DNA from 2 places in the Bacteroides hominis genome. Region 2 is predicted to be linked to the other one. Evidence: riboswitches for the same ligand, from Rfam matches in the RefSeq annotation. Region 2 holds a riboswitch; the other holds the start of a gene.

Region 1 (7,517 bases), 2.2 Mb from region 2:
AGCCGGCGAAATCAATGCCATAAAATCGTTTACATCGCAATGTTCCTTTGACAATGCGCGGCGCACATCGGCGTCGGTTTTGGAATAGATGATTTTAGTCGTCTCTTCCCAGGAAATCTTTTCTAATTCATCTGAAAACATTTTATTTTTTCTTTTTATTCTTCTGATTTATTTTCTTCAATGTGTTCCGCACAGTCGTTTTTACAGCGGTCGAATACAGTTCCGTATCTGTGCTTTCCAGTATGGTCCGCAGTTCGTTGAGCAGTTCGGGTTCGTGCTTGCACAGGTGGTAGGCCATTCGGACGGCTAAGGATTGCACGCCTATGCTTTCGCGGCGAGACAGCATGCAATCCAGACAGAAGTTAAGCAATTCAACCGATGGGATTTCTTCGGCGGGAGCATGGTAGAGTATGGAGAGAAGCAGGCGCTTGGAACCATCGTGTTTGCAGGTCACCAGCCTTCCGGTCAGTTCTTCCCGGAGCGGGGCGAACCAATCGGGGTATTGCCTGCAAAGTTTATCGCATACCCACAGTGCCCGCCAGGAGACCAATAGCTTCTCGTCTGTCGTCAGATGATAGAGGGCCTCAAAGCTCTCCGGCTGCCGGCGGATCTCCTCAATGATCCGGTCTATGGATAGTTCGGAGATGGGTACGTCCAATGCTTTCCGGTATTCGTCTGTTCTTTCCATGACAGTTGGTCTTACTCTTGTTTTTTAGTTTTCTTCAAATCCCGGCTCAGTCGCATTGCGCAGAAGTTCGGTCCGCACATGGTGCAATATTCTCCGTCCGTGTGTCGTCCGGCATGGAAATAAGAGAATGCGCGTTCCGGGTCGAGCGATAAGTCGAACTGGTCTTTCCAGCGGAATTCATAGCGTGCTTTGCTCAACGCATTGTCCCGTACCTGGGCTCCCGGATGCCCCTTGGCCAGGTCGGCTGCATGGGCGGCAATCTTATAGGTGATCACTCCGACGCGTACATCTTCTTTATCGGGCAATGCCAGGTGCTCCTTGGGCGTCACGTAGCAGAGCATAGCTGTTCCGAGCCAGCCTATTTGTGCCGCACCGATTGCAGAGGTGATGTGGTCGTATCCCGGTGCAATATCCGTCACTAACGGGCCGAGTGTATAGAACGGGGCATTGTGGCACTTCTCGATCTGGCGTTCCATGTTCTCGCGGATTTTGTGCATCGGCACGTGTCCGGGCCCTTCGATGAAGGCTTGTACGTTCTTTTCCCAGGCGCGCACCACCAGTTCGCCCATGGTATCAAGTTCGGCAAACTGTGCCTCGTCATTGGCATCGTGGGTGGAACCCGGTCGCAAACCGTCTCCCAATGATACCGCTACGTCATATTGTGCCAGAATATCACAGATGTCGTCAAAGTGTTCGTAAAGGAAACTCTCGCGGTCGTGCACCAGGCACCATTTACTCATGATGCTCCCGCCGCGGGATACGATTCCGCAAAGCCTCTTTTCCGCCAGGTGCACATTGTGCCGGCGGATTCCCGCATGAATGGTGAAGTAGTCCACTCCCTGCTCGCACTGTTCTATCAGTGTGTCGCGATACAGTTCCCAGGATAGGTCCTCTACTTTGCCGTTTACCTTTTCCAGTGCCTGATAGATGGGTACCGTACCCACCGGAACCGGGCAGTTGCGTATGATCCATTCCCGTGTTTCGTGTATGTTTTCTCCCGTTGAAAGATCCATCAGCGTGTCACCTCCCCATTTGCAGCTCCACATCGCTTTCTCCACCTCTTCGTCGATGCTCGACGTGGTTGCGGAGTTACCGATGTTGGTATTGATCTTTACCAGAAAGTTACGGCCGATAATCATCGGTTCGGCTTCGGGATGATTGATGTTGGCAGGCAGAACCGCCCGTCCTTCGGCTATCTCTTGGCATACAAATTCAGGAGTAATGTGAGTATCGATACCCAGTTCCTCACAGTTCATGTTTTCGCGGATAGCCACATATTCCATTTCCGGAGTGATGATACCTTGTTTGGCATATGCCATTTGGGTGATATGTTTCCCGGATTTGGCCCGGTAGGGCAGTGCGATGTGCTCAAAGCGGAGAGGGTCGAGGCTTTTGTCGTCCCGCCGCATCCGTCCGTATTCCGAACTGATCTCCGGAAGTTGCTCTACATCCCCCCTTTTCAGTATCCATTCTTCCCGCAGCCGGGGGAGACCTTTTTTCAGGTCAATCTCTATGTCCGGGTCACTGAAAGGTCCGCTTGTATCATAGATATATACGTGTGGGTTGGGAGTTATGATTTTCTTCTCTCCTTCGAAAGTGGTGCTGGGCACTTGCTCTACTCTCCGCATACCTACGCGGATTTCGGGGAAAAGTTTTCCGGACAGGTACACTTTCTCGGAGCGGGGGAATTTTATTCTTTGTTCCATAAATTCGTTATTAGAGGTGGGACTGTTTTTTTATTCGTTTAAAAATGCCGTCAGCGGTGAACTTGCTTCTGCCACCAATCCGGTAGTCTGCATGCCGAGTCCTGCTTCATAGGCCATTCGTCCTGCTTCGACTGCCTGCTTGAAGGCCTTTGCCATTTCTACCGGGTTGCCGGCTACGGCAATGGCAGTATTTACCAGACACGCCGATGCTCCCATCTCCATCGCTTCTGCCGCATGGCTCGGCGCACCGATTCCGGCATCCACTATTACCGGGATACCCGCCTGTTCGATAATGATGTGGATGAATTCTTTGGTCTGCAAACCTTTGTTGGTTCCGATCGGTGCTCCCAACGGCATCACTGTGGCCGCTCCCGCCTCTTCCAGTTGTTTGCAGAGCACCGGGTCGGCCTGGCAATAAGGCAGTACCACAAATCCGAGTTTCACGAGTCGTTCGGTTGCTTTCAGAGTCTCTACCGAGTCGGGCAGCAGATAGCGCGGATCCGGGTGTATCTCCAGCTTCAGCCAGTTGGTCCCGAAGGCTTCGCGTGCCATTTGTCCGGCAAACACCGCTTCTTCCGCATTGCGCACTCCCGAGGTATTGGGCAGCAGTTGGATGTGTGGATGCACGATATGTTTCAGCATGTCGTCTTCCGAATTCTCCATGTCGATACGTTTCATGGCCACTGTTACCATTTCGGTGCCCGAGGCCAGTATCGATTGTTCCATCAATTCGTTTGAGTTGAACTTTCCTGTTCCCAGGAAGAGGCGGGAGTTGAATTCACGTCCCGCAATAATTAGCTTTTCCATTTCTGATTTTGTTTTGAGCTCACCACAGATTACACGGATTTTCACAGATTCTTTAATTTAACTCTCAGTAAAATAAATTATTAATCTGTGAAAATCTGTGTAATCTGTGGTGAGTTCGATTCATTTCCTTATATGTTTAGAATCCTTCTTGTTTCTTCTACCGGGTCCGGCGCTTGCAGGATGGCTCCTGAGAGGGCGATGCCGTTTACGCCTGTTTTCATGATGGCAGGGATATCTTCCGTTACGATGCCTCCGATGGCGACTACCGGAATCCGGATGCCGCATTCATCCATTTGCGATAAAATAGAGGTATATCCTTCGAGCCCCAGTACGGGGCTGAGGTTCTTCTTGGTTGTAGTAAACCGGAACGGGCCGATGCCCAGATAGTCGGCACCGGCGCTGAAGTGCATTTTCACGTCTTCAAAAGTATTGGCTGTACCTCCGATGATGAATGCTTCGCCCAGGATTTTTCTGGCTTCGCTGACAGGCATGTCTTTTTTGCCCAGATGCACTCCGTCCACTTCCAGTTTTTGGGCGAGTTCCACATGATCGTCAAGAATCAGGATGGCTCCGTGTGTCTTGCAAAGAGGTTTCAGCTGCCGGGCTACTGTTTCCACCTCTTCCGGAGATGCCTCTTTCATGCGCAGTTGTATCCATTTGCATCCTCCTTCGAGGGCCATACATGCCGATTCGAAATAAGAGTATTTCCCGGTCTGGTGAGTGATAAATTGCAGGCTCAGCATGATTTATCCTCCACAGGCTGCTTTAATCACAATCAGGTTGTCATTCTCGTGCAGGCTGAATTCGTCCCATTGCGGACGTGGGATCATTTGGTTGTTCACAGCGATGGCAATGCCGTTTTCGGGAAGTTGCAATTGCGTGGCAAGCCCGGTGATGGTGCTTGCGGTAGTTTCCACTTCTTTGTTGTTCACTTGTACTTTCATATTCGTATATGTATTTATAGATAAATGAAAGTAAATACAAAGAGAGTGCATGCGGAGAGAAACGATAAGAAGAAATACACAATCCCTTCGGCAGTACTAACTGCATCAGGTTCTTAGGGTATGATCTCAGCCACCGGGTGGCACCCCTTTGTCTTTACGGGAGCAAAGTAAGTGAAAAAGGAGATAAGAAAAAAGTAAATCAGGGATTATTTCACCACGGAGTAGGCAGAGAGTGGTGCAGAGGAAACAAAAGACGCAGAGGACACCAGAGTCAAATTCGTTCTTTTCCCGAATTTGAAACTCTGTGTCCTCTGCGTCCTCTGTGGTGAATACTTCTGAATTACAGTCGTTTTTCCACTACATCCCAGTCGATGATCTCCCACAGTTTATTTACGTGGTCGGCCCGCCGGTTCTGATAGTCGAGATAATAAGCGTGTTCCCACACATCGAATCCCAGTAGCGGTTTTAGTCCGGCACGCACCGGGTTGCTTCCATTGGCTTCTTTGGTGATATGCAGTTTCCCGTTTTTGTCCACAGACAGCCAGGCCCATCCCGAACCGAACAATCCTACGGCAGCCGCATTAAATTCTTTCTTGAAGTTCTCAAAGCTTCCAAAGTCGCGTTTGATGGCTTCTCCCAACTTACCTTCCGGTTCGTTTTTCGCCGGTTTCGGTGCGAATTGCAGGAAGTAGAGTGTGTGGTTCAGCACCTGTCCGGCATTGTTGAAGATGGCTCCGTCGGGAGCCGAAGCTACGATGGCTTCTACTGTTTTTCCTTCAAATTCGGTGCCCGGAACGAGGCTATTGAGATTGTTTACATATGTTTGAAGATGTTTACCATAATGGTAATCAATGGTCTGCTGACTGATTACAGGTTCCAGCGCATTGTTTGCGTACGGAAGTTTAGGCATTTCGTAAGTCATGGTTGTAAATATTAAAGACATTAATAATGTATTCATAAATTCAAATCTTTTATTTCATTTCTATAAATATATAACGGGATATAGGGCCTAAATGTTCGGAGTTGTCCAAACTTTCCTCTATCTTTGCCAGTGAATAGAGATTTAACAGATAAATTTTATGCCCGACTATATCGAAGAACTTAATGAAAGCCAGCGTGCAGCGGTGCTCTACGGTGATGGTCCTTCACTGGTCATTGCCGGTGCCGGTTCTGGAAAGACACGCGTACTTACTTATAAGATAGCCTATCTGCTCGAGAACGGTTACAATCCCTGGAACATCCTGGCACTGACTTTTACCAACAAAGCCGCCCGTGAGATGAAAGAGCGCATTGCCCGGCAGGTGGGCGAACAGCGTGCACGGTATCTCTGGATGGGTACATTCCATTCGGTGTTCTCCCGTATTCTTCGTGCCGAGGCATCCCACATCGGGTTTACGTCACAGTTCACCATCTACGACTCGGCGGACAGCAAGAGCCTGCTCCGTTCCATCATCAAGGAGATGGGGCTTGACGAAAAGACCTATAAACCCGGCAGTGTACAGGCTCGCATTTCCAATGCCAAGAACCATTTGGTGTCTCCTTCGGGCTATGCTGCCAACAAGGAGGCTTACGAGGCAGATGCTGCGGCCAAGATGCCTGCCATACGCGACATTTACAGCCGTTACTGGGAGCGTTGCCGGCAAGCCGGAGCAATGGATTTCGATGATTTGCTGGTCTATACCTATATTCTTTTCCGCGATTTTCCCGAAGTGCTGGCGCGCTATCGTGAGCAGTTCCGTTATGTGCTTGTCGACGAGTATCAGGACACCAACTATGCGCAGCACAGCATTGTGTTGCAGCTCACTAAGGAGAATCAGCGTGTTTGTGTGGTGGGTGACGATGCGCAGAGCATCTACTCTTTCCGGGGAGCCGACATCGACAATATTTTGTATTTCACCAAGATATATCCCGACACAAAAGTCTTCAAGCTTGAGCAGAATTACCGTTCTACCCAGACCATCGTCCGTGCAGCCAACAGCCTGATCGAAAAGAACGAGCGGCAGATCCCCAAAGAGGTTTTCTCCGAGAAAGAACGGGGGGAAGCCATCGGTGTATTCCAAGCCTACAGCGATGTGGAAGAGGGCGATATCGTGACCAATAAAATCGCCCAGCTGCGTCGCGAACACGATTATGGCTATTCTGATTTTGCGATCCTTTACCGCACCAATGCCCAGAGCCGTGTCTTCGAGGAGGCCTTGCGTAAGCGGAGCATGCCTTATAAGATTTACGGCGGTCTCTCTTTCTATCAGCGTAAGGAAATAAAAGACATCATAGCTTATTTCCGTCTGGTGGTCAATCCCAACGACGAAGAGGCGTTCAAGCGGATTATCAATTATCCGGCACGCGGCATCGGTGATACTACGGTGGGGAAGATTATCAAAGCCGCCACCGACAACAATGTCAGCCTGTGGACTGTGCTGTGCGAACCCATCACTTACGGACTTACTATTAATAAAAATACACACACCAAGTTGCAAGGCTTTCGTGAACTGATCGAACAGTTCATGACCGAGGTGGCGGAGAAGAATGCCTATGAAATAGGTACGGCAATCATCCGCCGGTCCGGCATTATCAATGACGTCTGTCAGGACAATTCGCCCGAAAACCTGAGCCGCAAAGAGAACATCGAGGAACTGGTGAACGGTATGAATGATTTCTGTGCCATGCGTCAGGAAGAGGGGAACACAAATGTTTCACTGATCGACTTTCTCTCTGAAGTATCCCTGCTCACCGATCAGGATTCCGATAAGGAGGGAGATGGTGAGAAGGTGACTTTGATGACGGTGCATTCTGCCAAAGGGCTGGAGTTCCGCAATGTATTTGTGGTAGGGTTGGAAGAGAATCTCTTCCCCAGTGGCATGGCGGGCGATTCACCGCGCGCGATGGAAGAAGAACGCCGCCTGTTCTACGTCGCCATCACCCGTGCCGAGGAACACTGTTTCCTCTCGTTTGCCAAAACCCGTTTCCGTTACGGAAAGATGGAGTTCGGCAGTCCCAGTCGGTTCCTGAGGGATATCGACACCCGCTTCCTGCAACTTCCGCAGGAGGCAGCTTTAGGTCGTAGCGTTGACGAAGGAGCCGGCCGTTTCCGCCGCGAAATGGAGGAGGGATACTCCCGCCGTCCGTCTGCCGAGCGTTTTTCTGCTCGTCCGTCTGCCGACCGTCCGCAGCGTGAACGTCCGAAGGAGCAGATCATTGCTCCGACCGTCCCCCGTAACTTGAAGAGGGTGAGTGGTACCACGGTATCCCCATCGGCAGCTCCCGGAGCCGGCATTACAGGTGTACAACCCGGGCAGACCATTGAACACGAGCGTTTCGGCATAGGCCAGGTGATTCGTGTCGAAGGTTCGGGCGACAATGCCAAAGCAACGA
Region 2 (7,517 bases):
AATCCCAAACAAATCCGCCAATCCATCCGGGTTTCCAGCCTCCTCCCCAAATTCCTTGTAAGGGAGGCGGATATTTGCCGGACGAAGAAATCAATAGATAACGGCCCATTGCGTGGATCTGCTCTAAAAACAAAGGAGTAACCCCACATTCGTGAATCGTCGAAAGCATTTTCTCAGTCGGAACGGTCTTCCAGTCGGACGAACATCCCAGATCTAACTGCATGCGGCGGAACATTTCCCCATGTATCCGGCTATGAGGTTTCAGCAACTTACCATAATCAAGCGGCAAACCCGACAGTTCTTTTTGTACGGACGAACGCACGGATAAACGGGCCTCCTTCAGAGGAGTGATCCTAATGAGCACCAACACCTCTTCAGCGTCCGTTATCCGTAAAGAATCTCCTTCAGCCGTCATACTTCCTCCCTTAACCGTCACACGGGCTAACCCTTCATAGCCACCGACATCATATTTATAGCCGGCACGATAGGATAACCAACCCGACACGGCTTCTGCTTTCACCGATGAGAAAGCACTGTCCAAGTTATGATCAAAGTGCATACCTTCACGCCCAGGAGTCTCTTTCAGACTCAGCACCAGATTCATCTTATTACCCTCATCGGCTTTCAAGCGGACCACATTCACATTATGCTCCCTGGACGAGAACACAGATTCCGTCACCTTCCCGTTTTCGTACCAGGAAGTGAGCACTTCTCCAGTCTCCAGGTCGAGCTGCCTTCTATACTGCTTTTCGGTTTGTAAAGGTATACCCGTATGCCGGATACACAGGTCGAAAGCTGGATGAGGAATCAAAGGCCAACGTTGGCGGGCTCCCATGGCAACCAACTGGCAATCAGCTTCGCTCGTCATCAACGCATCCGCGGCATCACTTTTTCCTGATTCCATCAGACTTCGTACTTGCGGGAGCAAAGAAGCGGTGCAAGGAACCGCCACTTTATTGCGGTCCCATCCCCTTATAAATAATTCTTCGTGGACACAGATAATCCTTTCTTCTCCCGGCTGTCCCATCACCATTGTTCCATGACTTCCATTACCGGTAACGAATGCATCCTGCCAGGATGCAGCAGGTTTTTCGGACCAAACTACCCATCGTCCGGACGAATTTAGAAAAGATGGATGGCTCTTAATCCCATGAGTAAAGGAAAACGGGAGACAGGCCATCAACAAAGTAAACAAATACTTCATATAAACACATAATCATTGTGATATCTTTATGTACAGACATCTGGTTCATATTCAAAATAAATATTCCGAAAGGCCTTTTTAGTACACATAAGCTAACACCTCACCCGAAAGAAAGTATGAGTCTTCTGTTTCAGAGTACATCTAAAAAAATAGATGCAGTCCCTTTTGTCTGGTCTGCATCTATCTATATGGGAATGATGAAATCCATCTATTCTTTCTTCAAGACTTCGAACACCCCGTCTTCTGTTTGTGAGAAACGTATCCATGAAACCGCCTCCAAATCACGCAATACATCATCAACGTTCACTTTGCTGGTAGACAGAGTAAACCTGTTATTCAATAAAGTAGAATCACGCACAATGAAATGAACATCATACTGCCGTTCCATCACTTTTATGATCTCTTTCAGCGGAGTGAGATAAAAGTTCAGGCTATTGGAACGCCAGGAAGAGATCTGGTTCATATCTTCCGGTTCGGATATCTGGCAACGTCCGGACTTTCTGTTATATTCCGCACTTTGACCGGGTACAAGAGGATACTCCTTATGCTTCGAATCCTTTAGCAGAACTCCGCCCTCTTCCAGTGTCACCCATACATTCTGCTCTGCAGGATATGCCTTCACATTAAATTTGGTTCCGGTCACCTTCACCTCGATTCCCTTCAAATCGACAATAAACGGACGGTTCTTTTCTTTGGCTACCACAAAATAGCCTTCTCCCCACAGCTCAACACTACGATTGAACAGCCCAAATTGTTTGGGATATCGCAAACGAGTATCCGAGTTCAACTGTACGACCGTACCATCCTGCAAAACGACCTGCATCTGTTCACCGCAAGGAACCTTCAGTTCAGCATACTCCGTAGCAGAGAATACACCGGTTCTGTCGGCCAGAAACCAAAGCGACAAACTGAGAAAAAGGAAAGGGATCAACACGGCCGCCGCTATCAGTCCGCGACGATAAGATATTGTTTTTTTCTGTGGTTTGATCTCTCCCATAAAGCGTTGCCGCATCCGTTCTTCCGGCACCGGATGGTCCAGCCAATCCAAGGCCTGCTCTTCCGTCAACCGCAAAGATTCATTTTCCAGCCGTTCCGACAGATAGCGGCTACCTTCCTCTGTAGCAAACCATTCCGCCACCTTTCCGGCCTCCTCTGCAGAAGCTTCATTATTGAGCACCTTATCTATAATCGCATCATCTATTTTCATTTCTACTTTTCTTTATCTACTAATAAAAACACTTCACCAACTTAAAAGTATGAGTTGACACTCACCCTAAAAAATGAATCCACAATACATGAAGTAGTACAATCAACGATTCTATTTCCGCACGAAGTATCTTAATGGCCTGGGTATAATGTGATTTTACGGTAGGAACCGTAATGTGCATCTCGTCCGCTATTTCCTGATTGGAAAGCCCTTTCTCTATTTTCAAACGGCATATTCTTTGCTTTTGAGGGGGGAGTTTGCCGATAGCGGCCCGGAGATGCTCCCTGAAGTCTTTATCCTCAAAATCTTTCAGGAAACCATCATCGGCTTCTTCGTCTTTCTGGGCCATTTCATAGTGTTTCTCGAAAACAAGATTACGATGTCGTAATTCATTCAGTATGTAGTTCTTTAAAATAGTAAATAATAAACTCCGGATTCCGGACTGAAAGTCAAACCTTTCCCGCTGTTCCCACAGTTTCATAAAGGTATATTGTACGGCATCTTCGGCTTCTTCACCGGATTTGAAATACCGATAGGCCAATGCATACAACAAGCGATTGTACTGCCGGAAAACAGTAACGAAAGCATGCTCGCTACCTTTACGGAGTTCTGCATACAGTTTCTGGTCAAAGTCTAAGAACTGATTCATTATCGAATATTCCCCACTTAAAGATTTAAGGCAAAATACAGAGACCGCAAAGATAAGAAAAAACAGATTGAACCTTATCCTCTTTCAGAATGTTTTATCTGTAGAAATTTAAAACAACAACGGTTATGGAAAAATATCTTATTCACAGTAATGAGCTTCACCTGATCGATCAAGAAAGAATCCACCAGGCAGTAGAACAGATGGTAGAGTCATTGGATATGGCAGCCGGATCTACATTCAGTTTCGATCTTTACAAAGTGGTGGAAACCTATTTCAAGGATTTGGATAAGCGGAGAGAGATAAACCATCTGTTAGGCATCACAGACAACACGTATGATCCGACAGAAGATTTTGGAGTGTGTTAATCGGTTAAATATAAATCTTGAAAAAGGGTGGTTACCTCCGACGAAGTAGCCACCCTTTTTGTATGAGTTATCAGTTGGGTGCCTGATGAACTGTGAGTTGAGGGAAGGGGAAGTTAATGCCTTGTTCGTTGAATGTAGCATAAATCGCCTTGTTAATATCGAAATATACTCCCCAATAATCGGCACTGTTCACCCAGACACGGGCCACCACGTTCACACTGCTCGCATCCAGGGCATGAAGAGCTATAAAGGGAGCAGGATCATCCAGGATACGCTTATCGGCAGCCAGCACCTCACGTACCACCTTCTCAACCTTATTATAATCTTCACCATAATCCACACCAACAATCCACTCTACCCGCCGGGTTGTCTGATTGCTGTAATTAGTCACGACCCCACTGCTCAGTGCACCGTTCGGAACATAAATCAATTTATTGTCGGCAGTGGTCAGGATGGTGTGGAAGATCTGGATTTCCTTGACAGTACCGGAAACGTTCTGTGCATCTATCCAGTCGCCCACCTTATAAGGCTTGAACAGCAGGATGACCAGTCCGCCGGCAAAGTTCTGCAGATTACCCGAAAGAGCCATACCGACAGCCACACCGGCAGAAGCCAGCAGAGCGGCGAACGAAGTGGTTTCCACTCCTAATGCACCTACCACGGAAACAATCAGCAATACGGTGAGAAGGATATTAACGAGGCTCCTTACAAAAGTTTTGATACTGATATCGACATTTCTCTTATCCATAAGACGCCTTACAAGTCGGTTCAGCATCCGGATCAGAAAACGTCCGACCAGAAAGACAATCACAGCCTTCAGGATGTGACCTCCGGCCTGTATACCCGAATCGATCAACTGCTGGGTAACCAGAGCCAGTTTATCCAGCCCATCGGCCTGTGCAATGGCCTGATCGAGCTTATCGGCCGCCACCTGCAGAGAGTCTGCCACTTGTTGCGTGGCTTGAAAGAATAGTAGCATAATAGTACAATTTTAAAAGTTTTTCATTTAATAACAGCAGACAAAGCTACAATGTTTTTATCAAATAGCGAAGTGTTTCTTGCTTAACACGCCCAAAAAGCGTAAATTTGCCACCGATTCACTGAGTAGGGGTGCCTTAACATGACGGGCTGAGAACATACCCTTTGACCTGATCCGGGTAATGCCGGCGTAGAGAAAAATAAATTAGCAACATGAAAAAGATGATTTTTGCCGGCTGCCTGATAGCCGGAGCAAGCGTCTTCGCGCAAGCGGGCGAGACAGACAGCTTGAAAGTAGTAAACCTGCAAGAGGTGCAGGTAGTATCCACACGTGCCACTTCGAAGACTCCCGTAGCATTTACCAACGTGTCGAAAGAGGAACTCAAAAAGCAGAACTTCGGGCAAGATATCCCGTATCTGCTCAGTATGACACCTTCGGCACTGACCACCAGTGATGCCGGAGCAGGCATCGGCTATACCACCCTGCGTGTGCGCGGAACGGACGGGACACGTATCAACATCACCGCCAACGGCATTCCGATGAACGATGCCGAAAGCCATACGCTTTTCTGGGTGAACATGCCCGACTTTGCCTCATCGGTGAAGGATATACAGGTGCAACGCGGCGCGGGAACTTCGACCAACGGTGCCGGTGCTTTCGGTGCCAGCGTGAATATGCAGACGGAGGGGATTTCGATGAAGCCGTATGCCGAACTGAATGCTTCGTACGGAACCTTCAATGCGCACAAAGAAACGGTAAAATTCGGTACCGGACTGTTGAACGACCATTGGGCCTTCGATGCCCGCCTGTCCAACATCGGTACGGACGGATACATCGACCGGGCTTCGGTAGACCTTTATTCTTTTTATGCACAGGGGGGATATTTCGCCGACAACACTTCGGTGAAGTTCATCACTTTCGGCGGAAAAGAGAAAACGTATCATGCCTGGAATTATGCCAGCAAGGAAGAAATGGAGAAGTACGGACGACGTTTCAACTCGTGCGGCATGTACACGGATGATGACGGCAACATCCGTTTCTACAAAGACCAGACAGACAACTATCTGCAAATGAACTACCAGCTCTTACTGAACCACACTTTCTCGCCGGAATGGAACCTGAACGCAGCACTCCATTATACGAAAGGAGACGGATATTATCAGGAGTATAAGGAGGACCGGACACTGAAGGAGTATCGCCTGCCACCTTTCATGCACGATGGCAAAGAGGTGGACAAGAGCGACCTGATCCGTCAGAAGAAGATGGACAACCACTTCGGTGGCGGCGTGTTCTCGGTAAATTACCAGAACGGAAAGCTGAACGCTTCACTGGGAGGTGCGCTGAACCATTATGACGGATGGCACTTCGGACGGGTGATCTGGGTGAAAAACTACATCGGCGAACTGCTCCCCGACCACGAATACTACCGGAATAAAGCGAAGAAGACGGACGGCAACCTCTATCTGAAAGCCAACTATAACCTGGTGGCGGGGCTCAATGCATACGCCGACCTGCAATACCGCTACATCAACTATAAGATAAACGGCGACAACGATAAGTTTGACTACAACGCGGACGCCCTGCAAAAACTGGCGGTAAACGATCACTTCAACTTTTTCAACCCGAAAGCCGGGCTGAACTGGGACATAGACGCCAACAACCGGGTTTACGCATCGTTCTCCATCGCCCAGAAGGAACCGACACGGAACAACTATACCGACGGCAACGCGGACGAGTATCCAAAGGCGGAAAAACTGCTCGACTATGAGTTGGGATATACCTACCGGAACACTTGGCTGAGCGCCGGAGCCAACTTCTACTATATGGACTACAAAGACCAGTTGGTACTGACCGGAGAGCTGAACGAGATAGGCGAGGCTATGGCGCGCAACGTGCCCGACAGTTACCGGATGGGAGTGGAACTGATGCTGGGTGTGAAGCCCTGCCAATGGTTCCAGTGGGACATCAATGGTACACTGAGCAAAAACCAGGTGAAAAACTTCACCGAAAAGCTGTATGAAGACGAATGGAAGAATCCGATCGAGGTCAGCCACGGAAATACACCGATTGCCTTCTCGCCGGACCTGATCCTGAACAACCGCTTCTCGTTCAGCTATCGGGGATTCGAGGCCGCCTTGCAATCACAATACGTCAGCAAGCAGTACATGAGCAATGCCAGACAGGCTGACCAGACGCTGGACGCCTATTTCGTGAGCAACCTCAACCTGGCTTATACCTTCAAGCTCCCTCACGTAAAGTCGGTTACGGCAGGATTCACCATCTACAACCTCTTCAATGCCGAGTACGAAAACAACGGATATGCAGGCAGCGGTTATAAGATAGTAAAAGGAGAGGTAGAGCGCTACAACTATGCCGGCTACGCCGCACAGGCCGGAACGAATGTAATGGGTAACATTTCCATCCGCTTTTAAGCCATGAACTACCTCGAAATCACAGGTACCCTGATCGGGCTGATTTATCTCTGGCTGGAATACCGTGCCAGCATTTACCTCTGGATTGCGGGCATCATCATGCCTGCCATCTACATCTTCGTCTACTACCGGGCGGGACTGTATGCCGACTTCGGAATCAACATCTACTATCTGCTGGCGGCCGTTTACGGATGGATTGTCTGGATGCGGGGTGCCGGCCGGGAGTCGAAAGCCGAACTCCCCATCACACATACTCCGCCGGAAAGGTATCTTCCGCTGACCGCGGTATTCTTAGCAGCCTTCCTCGGCATTGCCTGGATACTGATCCGGTTCACGGACAGCAACGTACCCTGGCTCGATTCGTTTACCACGGCACTGAGCATCATCGGCATGTGGATGCTGGCGCGCAAATACGTAGAACAATGGTGGGCATGGATACTGGTCGACGTGGTATGCTGCGGACTCTACATCTACAAAGAGCTTTATTTCACATCCGCCCTTTACGGACTTTACTCAATAATTGCTATCTTTGGCTACTTTAAATGGAAACAAATGATGCACTATGAAAGTAAATGATATCGATATGGATGCCGTGATACTGGGCAACGGCGAATATCCAACCCACTCCATGCCCGAAACCATGCTGATCATGGCTCCCTATGTGGTATGCTGTGACGGATC

What was found. A riboswitch is a leader RNA that binds a small molecule or an ion and turns the genes downstream of it on or off. The one in region 2 is predicted to bind thiamine pyrophosphate.
Region 1: it holds a riboswitch for thiamine pyrophosphate, as region 2 does, so the genes downstream of both, thiS (sulfur carrier protein ThiS) here and R3O62_RS07215 (TonB-dependent receptor) in region 2, are expected to answer to the same signal.

The regions. Positions count from the first base shown of each region.
Region 1 is NZ_CP178829.1:3,900,553-3,908,069, reverse strand. It holds gene thiH (2-iminoacetate synthase ThiH) at 1-141, opposite strand, end outside; gene R3O62_RS16460 (hypothetical protein) at 143-688, opposite strand; gene thiC (phosphomethylpyrimidine synthase ThiC) at 700-2,394, opposite strand; gene R3O62_RS16450 (thiazole synthase) at 2,425-3,201, opposite strand; gene R3O62_RS16445 (thiamine phosphate synthase) at 3,330-3,944, opposite strand; gene thiS (sulfur carrier protein ThiS) at 3,948-4,145, opposite strand; TPP riboswitch at 4,211-4,303, opposite strand; gene R3O62_RS16435 (superoxide dismutase) at 4,486-5,103, opposite strand; gene R3O62_RS16430 (ATP-dependent helicase) at 5,225-7,517, shown strand, end outside.
Region 2 is NZ_CP178829.1:1,702,376-1,709,892, reverse strand. It holds gene R3O62_RS07240 (glycosyl hydrolase family 95 catalytic domain-containing protein) at 1-1,204, opposite strand, end outside; gene R3O62_RS07235 (FecR family protein) at 1,413-2,411, opposite strand; gene R3O62_RS07230 (RNA polymerase sigma-70 factor) at 2,473-3,060, opposite strand; gene R3O62_RS07225 (hypothetical protein) at 3,186-3,425, shown strand; gene R3O62_RS07220 (mechanosensitive ion channel family protein) at 3,496-4,404, opposite strand; TPP riboswitch at 4,522-4,618, shown strand; gene R3O62_RS07215 (TonB-dependent receptor) at 4,617-6,836, shown strand; gene pnuC (nicotinamide riboside transporter PnuC) at 6,840-7,412, shown strand; gene R3O62_RS07205 (thiamine diphosphokinase) at 7,399-7,517, shown strand, end outside.